Regions from separate parts of the Rossellomorea sp. QJM3NY_18 genome, predicted to be linked through region 1. Evidence: a T-box and tRNA genes for the amino acid it is inferred to sense, from the RefSeq annotation. Region 1 holds a T-box; the other holds one or more tRNA genes.
The links. The T-box of region 1 lies ahead of proS (proline--tRNA ligase). A T-box ahead of a tRNA ligase gene usually reads a tRNA of that ligase, here a tRNA-Pro.
Positions count from the first base shown of each region.

Region 2: it encodes a tRNA-Pro, which carries the amino acid that the T-box ahead of proS (proline--tRNA ligase) is inferred to sense. The anticodon was not compared.

Region 1 is NZ_CM149659.1:593,673-600,074, reverse strand. It holds gene AC0VXY_RS03045 (DUF3159 domain-containing protein) at 1-1,137, shown strand, start outside; gene AC0VXY_RS03040 (GNAT family N-acetyltransferase) at 1,176-1,733, opposite strand; gene AC0VXY_RS03035 (hypothetical protein) at 2,345-2,518, opposite strand; gene proS (proline--tRNA ligase) at 2,626-4,056, opposite strand; T-box leader at 4,135-4,340, opposite strand; gene AC0VXY_RS03025 (hypothetical protein) at 4,387-5,412, opposite strand; gene AC0VXY_RS03020 (MFS transporter) at 5,440-6,402, opposite strand, start outside.
Region 2 is NZ_CM149659.1:3,924,327-3,930,728, forward strand. It holds rRNA gene AC0VXY_RS20195 (16S ribosomal RNA) at 1-625, opposite strand, end outside; tRNA gene AC0VXY_RS20200 (tRNA-Asn) at 926-1,000, opposite strand; tRNA gene AC0VXY_RS20205 (tRNA-Ile) at 1,010-1,086, opposite strand; tRNA gene AC0VXY_RS20210 (tRNA-Gly) at 1,098-1,171, opposite strand; tRNA gene AC0VXY_RS20215 (tRNA-Cys) at 1,181-1,254, opposite strand; tRNA gene AC0VXY_RS20220 (tRNA-Gln) at 1,257-1,331, opposite strand; tRNA gene AC0VXY_RS20225 (tRNA-His) at 1,340-1,412, opposite strand; tRNA gene AC0VXY_RS20230 (tRNA-Trp) at 1,430-1,503, opposite strand; tRNA gene AC0VXY_RS20235 (tRNA-Tyr) at 1,613-1,696, opposite strand; tRNA gene AC0VXY_RS20240 (tRNA-Phe) at 1,733-1,808, opposite strand; tRNA gene AC0VXY_RS20245 (tRNA-Asp) at 1,938-2,014, opposite strand; tRNA gene AC0VXY_RS20250 (tRNA-Met) at 2,093-2,166, opposite strand; tRNA gene AC0VXY_RS20255 (tRNA-Ser) at 2,336-2,428, opposite strand; tRNA gene AC0VXY_RS20260 (tRNA-Ile) at 2,435-2,508, opposite strand; tRNA gene AC0VXY_RS20265 (tRNA-Met) at 2,538-2,611, opposite strand; tRNA gene AC0VXY_RS20270 (tRNA-Ala) at 2,677-2,752, opposite strand; tRNA gene AC0VXY_RS20275 (tRNA-Pro) at 2,760-2,836, opposite strand; tRNA gene AC0VXY_RS20280 (tRNA-Arg) at 2,842-2,918, opposite strand; tRNA gene AC0VXY_RS20285 (tRNA-Leu) at 3,012-3,100, opposite strand; tRNA gene AC0VXY_RS20290 (tRNA-Gly) at 3,106-3,180, opposite strand; tRNA gene AC0VXY_RS20295 (tRNA-Leu) at 3,189-3,273, opposite strand; tRNA gene AC0VXY_RS20300 (tRNA-Lys) at 3,339-3,414, opposite strand; tRNA gene AC0VXY_RS20305 (tRNA-Thr) at 3,426-3,501, opposite strand; tRNA gene AC0VXY_RS20310 (tRNA-Val) at 3,618-3,693, opposite strand; tRNA gene AC0VXY_RS20315 (tRNA-Glu) at 3,728-3,802, opposite strand; gene AC0VXY_RS20320 (class I SAM-dependent methyltransferase) at 4,220-6,286, opposite strand; gene AC0VXY_RS20325 (DUF948 domain-containing protein) at 6,396-6,402, shown strand, end outside.

The DNA of each region.
Region 1 (6,402 bases):
TTCTCCGGTTTCTTCAAATGGTTCAAAGGGGACGAAACTCCCGGGTACTTCAAGCTGAGTGCAACGGATTCAAACGCCAATCCTAAATTCATCAAAGAAGAAATGGTGTACACACCTTCTTCTTACTTTAATAAAAAAGTGGAGCGACATATCCGTTTGAATTATCCGAAGGAAATTTTCAACGGGGATGTGCAGCTTGAAATCGATGATGATGGAAAACCTTTCTATATCCAGACGTACGGAAACTTCATCTCTGCCCGTAACGGTTTCGATGTGGAAGGAATCGTCCTGGTCGACCCGCAAACAGGGAAGACGAAGTCCTATGCCATCAAAGACGTACCGGCATTCATCGACGGCGCGGTTTCTCCTGAAACGGTCAGCCTTCAGAACAGTTATTTCGGTAACTATGTGAAAGGTTTCTGGAACAGCCGCTTCGGTAAATCGGATGTGAAACTTCCATCAGATGAAGGAACCGAGGCGAATGTGAGCCCTATTTTCGACGAAAATGGTGACATGTACTACTTCACCGATTTCACGTCACCTAAAGAAGGCGTCGATTCCATGCTCGGATACTCCCTGACGAACTCAAGAACGGGAGAAGCAACGTTCTACACAGGAAACCTTGAAGAATCGTACATGGATTCACAAGGAGCCCTGCAAATCATCCAAAAGAAATTCATCGAAAAGAAATGGGACGGCGAAATGCCTGTGCTCTATAACTTCTACGGTGAAGCAAGCTGGCTGACACCGGTGCTTGATGCGAATGGTTTCTTACAGAACTACTTCATCGTATCAGCCGCCAACCCGGAAATCTCAGCTTATGCGAACACGCCGAACCAGGCATTGAAAGCTTATAAAACCGCTCTCCAACGCGGAGGCGGAAGCGTCGACGGCAGCTCGAAAGCCGAGGAAAAGCAAGCAAACGGTACGGTTGTCCGGGTGTACAAAGAAAAATCCGGTGATTACACCGTGGTATCCTTCCTTCTGAACAACGGGAAGAACTACATCGTTTCTTCTGAAAACAGCTTGCTCGCGATCTATCTGAAGGAAAATGACAAAGTGAACGTTACGTATATGGATACAGGAGAAGCCTTCCTCCCTGTAAAAGACATGACGATCGAAGGATTACAACAATAAAGAAAGGCCGGAATCATTAGCTGATTCCGGCCTTTTATCTATTCTCCCGCATTCACATAATACACCAGATTATCCGTCCACTCTCCAAATTCATAAATGAACCCTTTACGTGTGCACTCATACTCCATCCCCACGGCTTCCGCAAGTCGGATTGAAGGCGTATTGTCCAGATTGATATGGGCTTCGATCCGGTGAAAATTCAATTTCACGAATGCCAGCTGAAGGGCTGCCTTCATCGCTTCCTTCCCAAATCCTCGGTTCCAATAGCGATTATGTATCGTGTAGCCCGCCCTGCCCCAGTTAAAGTTGTACCGCATGAGCGTCGAAAAATCGATCGTCCCGATATTCGCTCCATTCTCTTTCAGAAAGATCCCGAGGATATATACCTGATCTCCCTCGATCATTTCGTCATGTTTCTCAAGCATTTCCCTGAACCAGAACTCCGTGCACTCACTCATATCCTGATAGCCGACATCATACTTATGCTGTGACGGGAGCCTGTTCAGATGTTCGCTCAACCAGTTTTCATAATCACTGTTCACAAAAGGTCTGATGACCAACCGTGGTGTTTCGATGGTTAAGTCCTTATGCTTCATCTCTGCGCCTCCCTCTTATGTAATAAGTTAATAGTACCAACCACCTAAGTAGATTGGTAGTTCTTTTCTCAAAATTGTTGTTTTCTTACATAGGAACTGCCAAGGCTCTGTCTATGTGTGAGTGCTATAGATGGTGATGGGAACGGCTTCGCTTTCCAGCGCACGAACGGCCAAGCCTCCTCAGCTTAGCCGAACGGGGTCTCGGCACGCCCGTTTTTCCGCAGAAGTCTACGCCGTTCCACTCACCACCAAAATGAGATATCATGACAGAGCTTACTAGTGAAAAACCGAATAAAATAGTATTTTATTATTCATGTTAAAGTCGATCACTGGATACGATGAAGATTGATGTTCTCAAAAGGTATGGAAGGAAATTTATCCTCCGTACTCTTAGAAATGATTGGAGCGGAAGGTGCTCGACTCCGACGGGAATAGCGGGAAAGTTGAGACCCCACAGGGCGAATGCCCGAGGAGGCTCAACTCACGCCCCGCGGAAAGCGAGCACCTGTAGCGGAAATCAACCACCACTCGCTACCTTACCAACAAATTATGCTAAAAGAGACTTTTCATAAAAAAGGAAGGCGCCTCTCTACGGAGAAACGCCTTCATCGTTATTTCTCATTATTCCACTCTTCCTCTAATTCCTTCTCGATCTCCTCATCGGATAAATACTCCTCATCAAGCTGCTGTACATGCTCGGTGATCCGGTTGAGCTTGGAATGCACGATCCATAGGCTGATTACCACGAATACCATAAAGAAAATAACGATGAGTCCCACATCCATATTAATCGACGCCTCCTTTACCTATATTTATTAAGTAAACATAGAAAAAAGAAGACTTTAGTCAGAAAAAGCCAGAAAGGTCCGAAAGTCCCCTGCTTATGTGGAACTCAATACGCCTTTGCCCAATACACCAAGTGTTTCGCATCCTTTTCACAGCAAACGCATGTATCGGACACCTGCTCCTGTTCAAACGGCATGCATCGTGATGTGGCACTCGTTTCTTCCTTTATCTTATCTTCACAGTCTCGATCTCCGCACCACATCGCTTTGATGAAACCCCCCTTTTCATTCACCGTCGTTTTGAACTCATCAAACGTTTTGGCGATCGTTGTTTTTTCTTCACGGTGTTCTCTCGCTTTTTCCAATAGATTGCGTTGGATGTCTTCAAGCAGTGCTGCTACTTTCCCTTCCAGCTCTTCCAACGTGACCGTGTTTTTTTCACCGGTATCACGTCTCGCCAAAATAACCTGCCCGTTCTCGATGTCCCGTGGACCGACTTCCAAACGGAGTGGGATTCCCTTCATTTCGTACTCATTGAACTTCCAGCCAGGCTTTTTGTCACTGGCGTCAATCCCGACGCGGGCAACACCTGAAAGCTGTGTCTTCAAATTATAGGCAAAATCAAGGACGCCTTCTTTATGCTGGGCAATCGGCACAATCATCAGCTGTGTCGGAGCAATCCGTGGCGGTACGACAAGACCCCGGTCGTCCCCGTGCACCATGATCATGGCCCCGATGATGCGGGTCGTGAGTCCCCATGATGTTTGCTGTACATATTGAAGCTTGCCGTCACGGTCCGTGAACTGGATGCCGAATGATTTTGCAAATCCATCCCCGAGATGGTGGGAAGTCCCCGATTGCAAGGCTTTTCCGTCATGCATCAAACTCTCGATCGTGTACGTATACTTCGCACCGGCAAACTTCTCTTTCTCCGTTTTCTGTCCCTTTATGACAGGAATCGCCAGCATCTCTTCACAAAGCTCTGCGTACACTTCGAGCATCTGAACCGTTTCCTCATGGGCATCCTGATCGGTCTCGTGACATGTATGTCCCTCCTGCCACAGGAACTCAAGCGTTCTGAGGAATGGACGGGTCGTCTTTTCCCAGCGGACCACATTCGCCCACTGGTTGTAGAGCTTAGGCAGATCCCGGTAGGAATGGATGATATTTTTATAATGCTCACCGAATAGCACCTCGGACGTCGGACGCACGCATAGCCGTTCCGCTAGTTCCTCATCACCGCCATGGGTCACCCAAGCGACTTCTGGTGCGAACCCTTCGATGTGATCCTTCTCTTTTTGCAACAGGCTTTCAGGGATGAAAAGGGGCATATACACATTTTCATGCCCGGTTTCCTTGATTTTCCCGTCAAGGGCATCCTTGATGTTTTCCCAAATTGCATATCCGTAAGGTCTGATGATCATCGAACCCCGGACACTGGAATAGTCGATCAGCTCCGCCTTCGTCACGACATCGGTATACCACCGGGCAAAATCTTCATCCATGCCCGTTACATCTTTTACAAACTCTTTAGCCATTTGAGAGCACCTCGTTTTTTTAGTTGGATTGGTTTTAACGGCGAATCCCCGACAGAAACAAAAAAAGCCCTGCTTATCATCAGGGACCATTTCTGGCGATACCACCCTGATTCAAAGCAAAGCTTTACACTCATTCCATGATAACGGTTTCGGACCGCTGATATCTTCATTCGATACAGAACTTAGAGGCAGGTTCAAAGGTTCATCTATGGGAGCTTCTCACCAAATTGGCTCCCTCTCTTAAAAGACAAGATCCCTTTACTGATCCTCTTCAATGTTTCAGTTATTTTAGATGATTATATAGAGATTCTATGGGGGTGTCAATATCTGCTAGAGGGAATAAATTCGGTCCATTTCCCGTGCAAAGAAATCATTACCGTTCCTCGCATCAAAATCTTCCGCTATTTCCTCCGCCACTTCACTCATCACGTCCACGGCAAACCCCGGGCGATGCCCCGCTTCCAGGAGCTTCCTGTGGAGGACGATTGCACTCATATAAAAATAGAACATCCCATACGGGTCTTTCCCGCTGTCGGCATACTCGATGTGACGCTCCAGTACCTTGATGCCCCTGAGAGGTTCCGTTAAAGCAAGAAATCGGATATGCTCGGAGGCCTCAATGAGAAAGTGGGGTTTATCGTAAATGAAAAAGTATCCCTCGGATTGGTAACGTACGGCTTCCTCCACGCGGCCGTCCTCATAATAAGGAAGGAGCAGCTTGCTGTACGTAAGATGCGGAATTTCTCCGCAGCACACTTCTTTGGATAATAACAGCTTTTCGATGGGAGCCGCTTTTTCCTTTTCCCCTGTAAAATAGAAGTACTCAAGCTGTGTCTGATATTCACACGCTTCACAATCCGCCAGGGAATCCCGTTCTGCGGCGAGCCATTTATGATAATAGGCGTGGGCTTCCTCCACTTCGCCAGTCTTCAAAGCCCGTTTATGCTGATGCTGATAATAAGGGCGCAGACTGTATCCGTAGCGGTCATAGGCTTCCTGAAAATCATTGAAAAAAGTCTCCAGGAGCTCCATTTCAATGCCCGGCATCTTCACCAGATGCTCCGCCATCCATTTATAGATCCATAGGAAGCTTTCCACCCAATCCTCCAAGTTCTCTTCATTATCTAAAAAGAATCCGTTGCACCATTCGAAATGATCGAATAATTCCTCATACTCTCCAAGATAGTTGACGGTCCTCATGATTCCGAACCGACAGCAGAATTCCTTATAGAGATCCCCGTCTTTTTGGGCGATGAACAACAGATCCTCCAACCCATCCCACTTCTCAAAGCTCGCTTCTTCCCGACTCATCAATTCTTCCCATTTATCCCAATATTGATCCACCGTCATCTTCATCCGCGAACCCCCTTCATGAGTGCGTTTTTATTTATTATAACATTCTGAATTATAATTTAACTGTTTTTTCCAAGAATTCTTCCTCAGTGCTCCCCATAAAAACAGGGTGACCACGAGCATGACAATCGAACCTGCAACGACGGCACCCCGAACCGACACCCCTTCTGCCCCCACTCCGATCAGGACCGTCAGTAAGATGACGAGGACCCCTTCAAGCAATCCATACAGGCTCCCTACCCGCCCCATGATCTCAACGGGGATATGTTCTTGATAAAAAGTCTCGAACCCTGTTGTCGCAAAGGCCAGGGCAAAGGATAAAAGAGCGAATCCAATCGCAATCGTCAAGAACCCGTGTGAAAATGCATACACGATATATCCAATAGAGACGATGACAGAGCCGACACCCATGAGGTGCATATGATGAAGCTTATGAGAAAACGCCGCATTCAGGAGAGATCCCAGTACAAATCCTCCCCCTGCAATGCTCACCAGATATCCGTAGGTGCTATTGGAGAGATGCAGCACATCCTTAGAAAAAGCGGCTTCAAGGGAATCGATGGCGGCGGTCATCACAAGCATGCATGTGAACAATACGTATAGGATCATCACGTAAGCCGCTCTCTTGCTGAAACCCCACACCACCCGCCAATCATCCTTAATGATTTCCCACTCAAAGGTACTTGTTTCTTTCAATGAATCCCCCTCAAGTTTCGGCAAAAACAGGGTGATCACTCCTGATAACAAAAGGGCAAGAGCATTCATATATAGGGCAAAATCCGGTGTTCCCATCAGGAATAATATCCCTGCCACCCCGGGCCCGATCAGAAACGCCCCCGATCCGACCAGTCCCCGAAGAGCATTGAACCGCTGCCTGTTCCCCTTCGGAATCAAGGTCGTGATGTACGCCATCGACGCCGGATAAAAGACGGCACTCCCCATATTGATGAAAAGCACGACAACATACATCCACCAATCCGTCGCAAGGAAAGG
Region 2 (6,402 bases), 980 kb from region 1:
CCGTGGGCTTTCACATCAGACTTAAGAAACCACCTGCGCGCGCTTTACGCCCAATAATTCCGGACAACGCTTGCCACCTACGTATTACCGCGGCTGCTGGCACGTAGTTAGCCGTGGCTTTCTGGTTAGGTACCGTCAAGGTGCCGCCCTATTCGAACGGCACTTGTTCTTCCCTAACAACAGAGCTTTACGATCCGAAAACCTTCATCACTCACGCGGCGTTGCTCCGTCAGACTTTCGTCCATTGCGGAAGATTCCCTACTGCTGCCTCCCGTAGGAGTCTGGGCCGTGTCTCAGTCCCAGTGTGGCCGATCACCCTCTCAGGTCGGCTACGCATCGTGGCCTTGGTGAGCCGTTACCTCACCAACTAGCTAATGCGCCGCGGGTCCATCTGTAAGTGATAGCTAAAAGCCACCTTTCAACATTTCCTCATGCGAGGAAATGAGTTATCCGGTATTAGCCCCGGTTTCCCGGAGTTATCCCAGTCTTACAGGCAGGTTACCCACGTGTTACTCACCCGTCCGCCGCTGATATCAGGGAGCAAGCTCCCATCAATCCGCTCGACTTGCATGTATTAGGCACGCCGCCAGCGTTCGTCCTGAGCCAGGATCAAACTCTCCGATAAAAGTTTGAATAGCTCTTTAAAAATAAATCTAGAATTAACGTTGACGTATTGTCTTGTTTTGTTCAGTTTTCAAGGTTCAATGTGTAAGTCCTTCTCTCGAAGCGACCCTTACTATGCTACATGATTGTTAACCTGTTGTCAACAACTCTTTAAAAGAAGTTTTGATCAAGTTTTCATATTACGTTGCTCGTTTGCAGCAACAAATAATACTTTATCAGTTAACTTCGTAGAAGTCAACTTCTTTTTATAACTTTCTCAAAAAAAGAGATCGTTGTTCCATTATCTTCAATAAGAAGATAATGGCTCCGCAGGCAAGATTCGAACTTGCGACCGATCGGTTAACAGCCGATAGCTCTACCACTGAGCTACTGCGGAATAATGGAATGGTGGGCCTAAGTGGACTCGAACCACCGACCTCACGCTTATCAGGCGTGCGCTCTAACCAGCTGAGCTATAGGCCCAAAAATGAAATTGGAGCGGGTGAAGGGAATCGAACCCTCATCATCAGCTTGGAAGGCTGAGGTTTTACCACTAAACTACACCCGCGTGAATATTTGGAGGCGGCAACCGGATTTGAACCGGTGATAAAGGTTTTGCAGACCTCTGCCTTACCACTTGGCTATGCCGCCGTTGGCTGGGCTAGCTGGATTCGAACCAACGCATGTCGCAGTCAAAGTGCGATGCCTTACCGCTTGGCTATAGCCCAATATAAAGGGCGACTGATGGGAATCGAACCCACGAATGCCTGAACCACAATCAGGTGCGTTAACCACTTCGCCACAATCGCCATGCTTGAAATTTCTTTGGCAGGGGCAGTAGGAATCGAACCCACACCAAAGGTTTTGGAGACCTTCGTTCTACCGTTAAACTATGCCCCTGTGATATATATTAGTTTTTAAAAACCACCATGCTACTTGGATCATAATGCTCCGCTCCACGTGGTTTAAGGAAGATTATTTCACTCCGCTGTCGCTTCGTAAAAAATCTTGGTGGAGGGGGGCAGATTCGAACTGCCGAACCCGAAGGAGCGGATTTACAGTCCGCCGCGTTTAGCCACTTCGCTACCCCTCCAAATAAAATAAATACTTAAAGGTTCTTAAGTATAAATGGTGGCTCAGGACGGAATCGAACCGCCGACACATGGATTTTCAGTCCACTGCTCTACCAACTGAGCTACTGAGCCAAATATAATATGCATCCTACAAATAGAATGTTGTAGTCCATCGTCCAGCTCTCAGGAAGCCGAATCAAGAAGTTGCTTGAGCCGTATTATATAGGAGATTAAATTTTCAAATGACAATTAAAAGATAAATGGCGGTCCGGACGGGACTCGAACCCGCGACCTCCTGCGTGACAGGCAGGCATTCTAACCAACTGAACTACCGGACCAAAGTTTTTCACGATAGTGAAAATAACTATCCATGCGTGACTCATCAAAGAACATCCTATCTTTAGTCAAAAATGGTATTGCGGGGACAGGATTTGAACCTGCGACCTTCGGGTTATGAGCCCGACGAGCTACCGAACTGCTCCACCCCGCGACGATAAAATATCATTAAGTTTCCACTATCCCATTATGCATCACGCAGATCCACCCCGACTTCAGTAAGCTCATTCAAGCTGCAGCTCAGTCGGTGCGCTGATGTGAACGCTCCGAAGATTATTCGGTCGTGCTCCACCCCGCGACGATAATATTTTTCAAAGAGAAAATGGAGGAGGAAGGGGGATTCGAACCCCCGCGGGCTGTTACACCCCTGTCGGTTTTCAAGACCGATCCCTTCAGCCGGACTTGGGTATTCCTCCGTATAATGGACCCTGTAGGACTCGAACCTACGACCGGACGGTTATGAGCCGTCTGCTCTAACCAACTGAGCTAAGGGTCCTTATAAATCGTACGTTATGTATTAAGTAATAGCGGCGGAGGGGATCGAACCCCCGACCTCACGGGTATGAACCGTACGCTCTAGCCAGCTGAGCTACACCGCCACGAATATAATATGTTTCCCTTTTTAAAAAACATTAAAGTTCGTTTCACTGCCGTGAAATAAACTTGGTGGAGCCTAGCGGGATCGAACCGCTGACCTCCTGCGTGCAAAGCAGGCGCTCTCCCAGCTGAGCTAAGGCCCCAAAGAAGTGGTCGGGAAGACAGGATTCGAACCTGCGACCCCTTGGTCCCAAACCAAGTGCTCTACCAAGCTGAGCTACTTCCCGATATTTGGCGCGCCCGAGAGGAGTCGAACCCCTAACCTTTTGATCCGTAGTCAAACGCTCTATCCAATTGAGCTACGGGCGCAGAATGAAATATAGTTTTTTCAATAAGTAACGTAAGGATAGATATTTTGCTGGTGCAAATTAATGATAGTTATTTTGCTTTCGCAAAAAACTTTGGTGCCGAGGACCGGAATCGAACCGGTACGGTAGTCACCTACCGCAGGATTTTAAGTCCTGTGCGTCTGCCAGTTCCGCCACCCCGGCTAGTTTGGAGCGGAAGACGGGATTCGAACCCGCGACCCCCACCTTGGCAAGGTGGTGTTCTACCACTGAACTACTTCCGCAACAAAAATGGTGCGGGTGAAGGGACTTGAACCCCCACGCCTTGCGGCGCCAGATCCTAAGTCTGGTGCGTCTGCCAATTCCGCCACACCCGCATGAATCTTTGTTTTTCACATCGAAGAAAAACAATGGTAAGATATTTTGCCGAGGCAAAAATCTTTGGTGAGCCATGAAGGATTCGAACCTTCGACCCTCTGATTAAAAGTCAGATGCTCTACCAACTGAGCTAATGGCTCATAAAACCAAATGGTGCCGGCAAGAGGACTTGAACCCCCAACCTACTGATTACAAGTCAGTTGCTCTACCAGTTGAGCTACACCGGCGTGTATAATCGTCTATTAAATTCCGCTTAACGAAAGTAATTCCTCGAAGCAGTTCAAGAAAAGATATTTTGCTGGCGCAAAATTTAATGAAGTTTATTTTACTTTCGTAAAAAACTTGGTGGAGGATGACGGGATCGAACCGCCGACCCTCTGCTTGTAAGGCAGATGCTCTCCCAGCTGAGCTAATCCTCCATATTAATGAGCTATTATTTGTTTGTTAAAAAATTGGTGACCCATACGGGATTCGAACCCGTGTTACCGCCGTGAAAGGGCGGTGTCTTAACCGCTTGACCAATGGGCCGATATTTTGAAAAAATCCCGTTCAAGGACATGTATTACTATATCAATTAATTTCGCAGAAGTCAACTTCTAATTAACAGTTAAAGAACACCTTTTCGGATCTACTAATTATAGCATTTTGTATGCCGAAAAAGAATATACCATATCTTCAAAGAGTATATCAATAGATATTTTTAACCTTCATTAATTTTTTCTGATTCTAATGTTAAATGTGCAGGAGTAGATCTGCAATGTTTTATACTTTCCTAGAAGAGATAGCTTGCATTATTTTAAACAATCGTTTGTTTAGTCGGTTTCCATCTTGTCTTATAAGGGATTTACCCATTAATCAAACGTTTGTTTAATAAATTTTTATAATACTGAATCGATAAACAGATCTCACCCTTTATCACCCAGAGTGAGATCTGTTAGCATAGTGTTATTTCTTCTCAATCACTATAAAACACGTACTATCCGGAAGGCGCGCCGGCTTTCCTGTTTCATCGGTAAGCTCGATTTTATGGGCTAAATGTTCTTCGTATCCTTCTTGCAGGTAATGTTCAAATACCATAATTTCAACCTGACCTCCGAGCGTCGCCTGGATAAATTCCCGAAAGGCAGATGGGGTGAAATATCCGAATTGTTCCTGTACTTCATGGGGGTAAGCTTCTTCTCCCCACGTATACGTATAGAGAAATTCCATCGCATCGTTTACATTGAGAAGGACAGCATTGTCTCCCGCTGAACGATAAGTGATCGACCTCCCCTTGAAGTCCCCAACGTACCTCTTGAAGAAGGAAAGGCCGTGTGCGTCTTTAAAGCGAATGATCCGTTTCTCTTCCACTGGCTCTGTCATGATGCCGTCCCGGATGATGATCCTTCCTTTTGGCCTGAGAGCTTTAAGGGAACTCTTTAAGGTTTGGGCAATGACCCCATGATTGAACTTTTCACCTTCGTACGGGATGTAGGAGAACATCTCATGGAGGATCGACGAGAATACGATCGTGTCGGCCCCTGCCTCCCCGATGTAGTTTTCAAGCTTTAGGGCATCCCCCTGCATGACTTCCCAAGGGGCACTTTCCCTTTGCTTCTTCCGTTTCAGTTCCTCCACCACATTGACGGCAATGTCAATTCCGATGACGGTGGCCCCGGGGTGGTGACGGGTCAACAGGTCCAGCATGACCCCACCCCCCGGACCGATATCAACCATTGTCTTTCCTACAGCGTAATCTGAAATCTTTTTCTTGAAGTCCTGCGAGCTGTTCATATCACTTAGGTAGGTTTGTTCATTGTTCAGCCTGTCGTAAGCATCCTTCCTGAAGTTGAACAGGTCATATAACAGGACGATGGCCCGATCATAAAGAGGTGATTTTTCAGCTTCCTGGCAGAATTCAATCAGCTTCTCCCCTGCCCGTGAAAAAGAAAACCCGACACTCGCCATTTCTTCCTGTTCATGAAAGGGCACTGCCCTCAACTGCACATGCTCATTTGCTGGATGTTTCCCATGGACGATTTCTTCAATTGTGCACTCGTCAAGATATGATTCTATGATTCTTTTTTTATAGACATTGACGGTCTTTCGGCCTTTATAGTCGTAATACAGTTCCTTCATCATGGGCTCAAAGGAAAGCTGTTCCAAGGCACCCTCCCGTGTCTGTCTTTCAATGAGCAGAAAGATCTTGATAAATTCTTCAAATGTAAAATCCGTAAGGGACGCTTCTACATACCACATATCCGTTTTCTTAAAAAAACGTACCAGTAGCTTTTCTGCATCGGGATTGGAACTCAGCCATTCATCGTATACAGCGTCCAAGTTTTCCCCGCGCAAAGAAGCAAGATTCCGCAGCCTTCGAAGTCTTTCTTGAAAGGTTTGCTCTTTGGACATTTCCCCGTCACAAATCCAGCGGTTCACTTCTTCCATTTCCTTTTGAACCGAACTCCAGATCTCAGGGGATACTCCCGCTACAATACATTGATTCAGTGTATACAGAAGGTGAAACATTTCTGGTGTGGCTACTTTTAGCAGAGGCTTCATGGATGAGTACCTGACTTCACCCCGTATGTATTGACCGGCGAGACCGTGTGTCAGGATCAGCACGTATAGCAGCTCCTCCCGCTCACGATTACGTTTTGATTCAGGTAGTTTTTCCATTTCCGAGGCATAAATTTGGGCCGACCCGATATTATGAATGGCGAGGTGAAAGCCATGATCAAGCCACTCTCTCCGTTGGTGGGGTAGGCCGCACTTAGCCGTTTCGCTCCACATGAGGACTTCTTCCACTAACCCTTTCTCTTCTTGGGGCAGACCCAACCCGTCCAGTACTTGGAGTGTTCTCTCTACGTATTCCAGGACCGGATTTTGTGCCATCTGTTCAAGCGATTCGACTTGTTCAAGGTTCACATTCTTCTCTTTCGTAAGAGAAAGGTATTTGAGCCACGTATGTTCCCGCAGTATGAGTGTATTTCCTAATTTCAGTTCGGCGATTGCACGTAAGGATGAAAGCATCGTTTTCGCTCCCTCTTTCTAGTTATTTATCCATCATACCTCACTCTGGGAAGGAATGTCTGAATTTCCTTTTTCATAGACTTAATGTAAAGGAAGGGAGCTGGTCTCAATGCTTG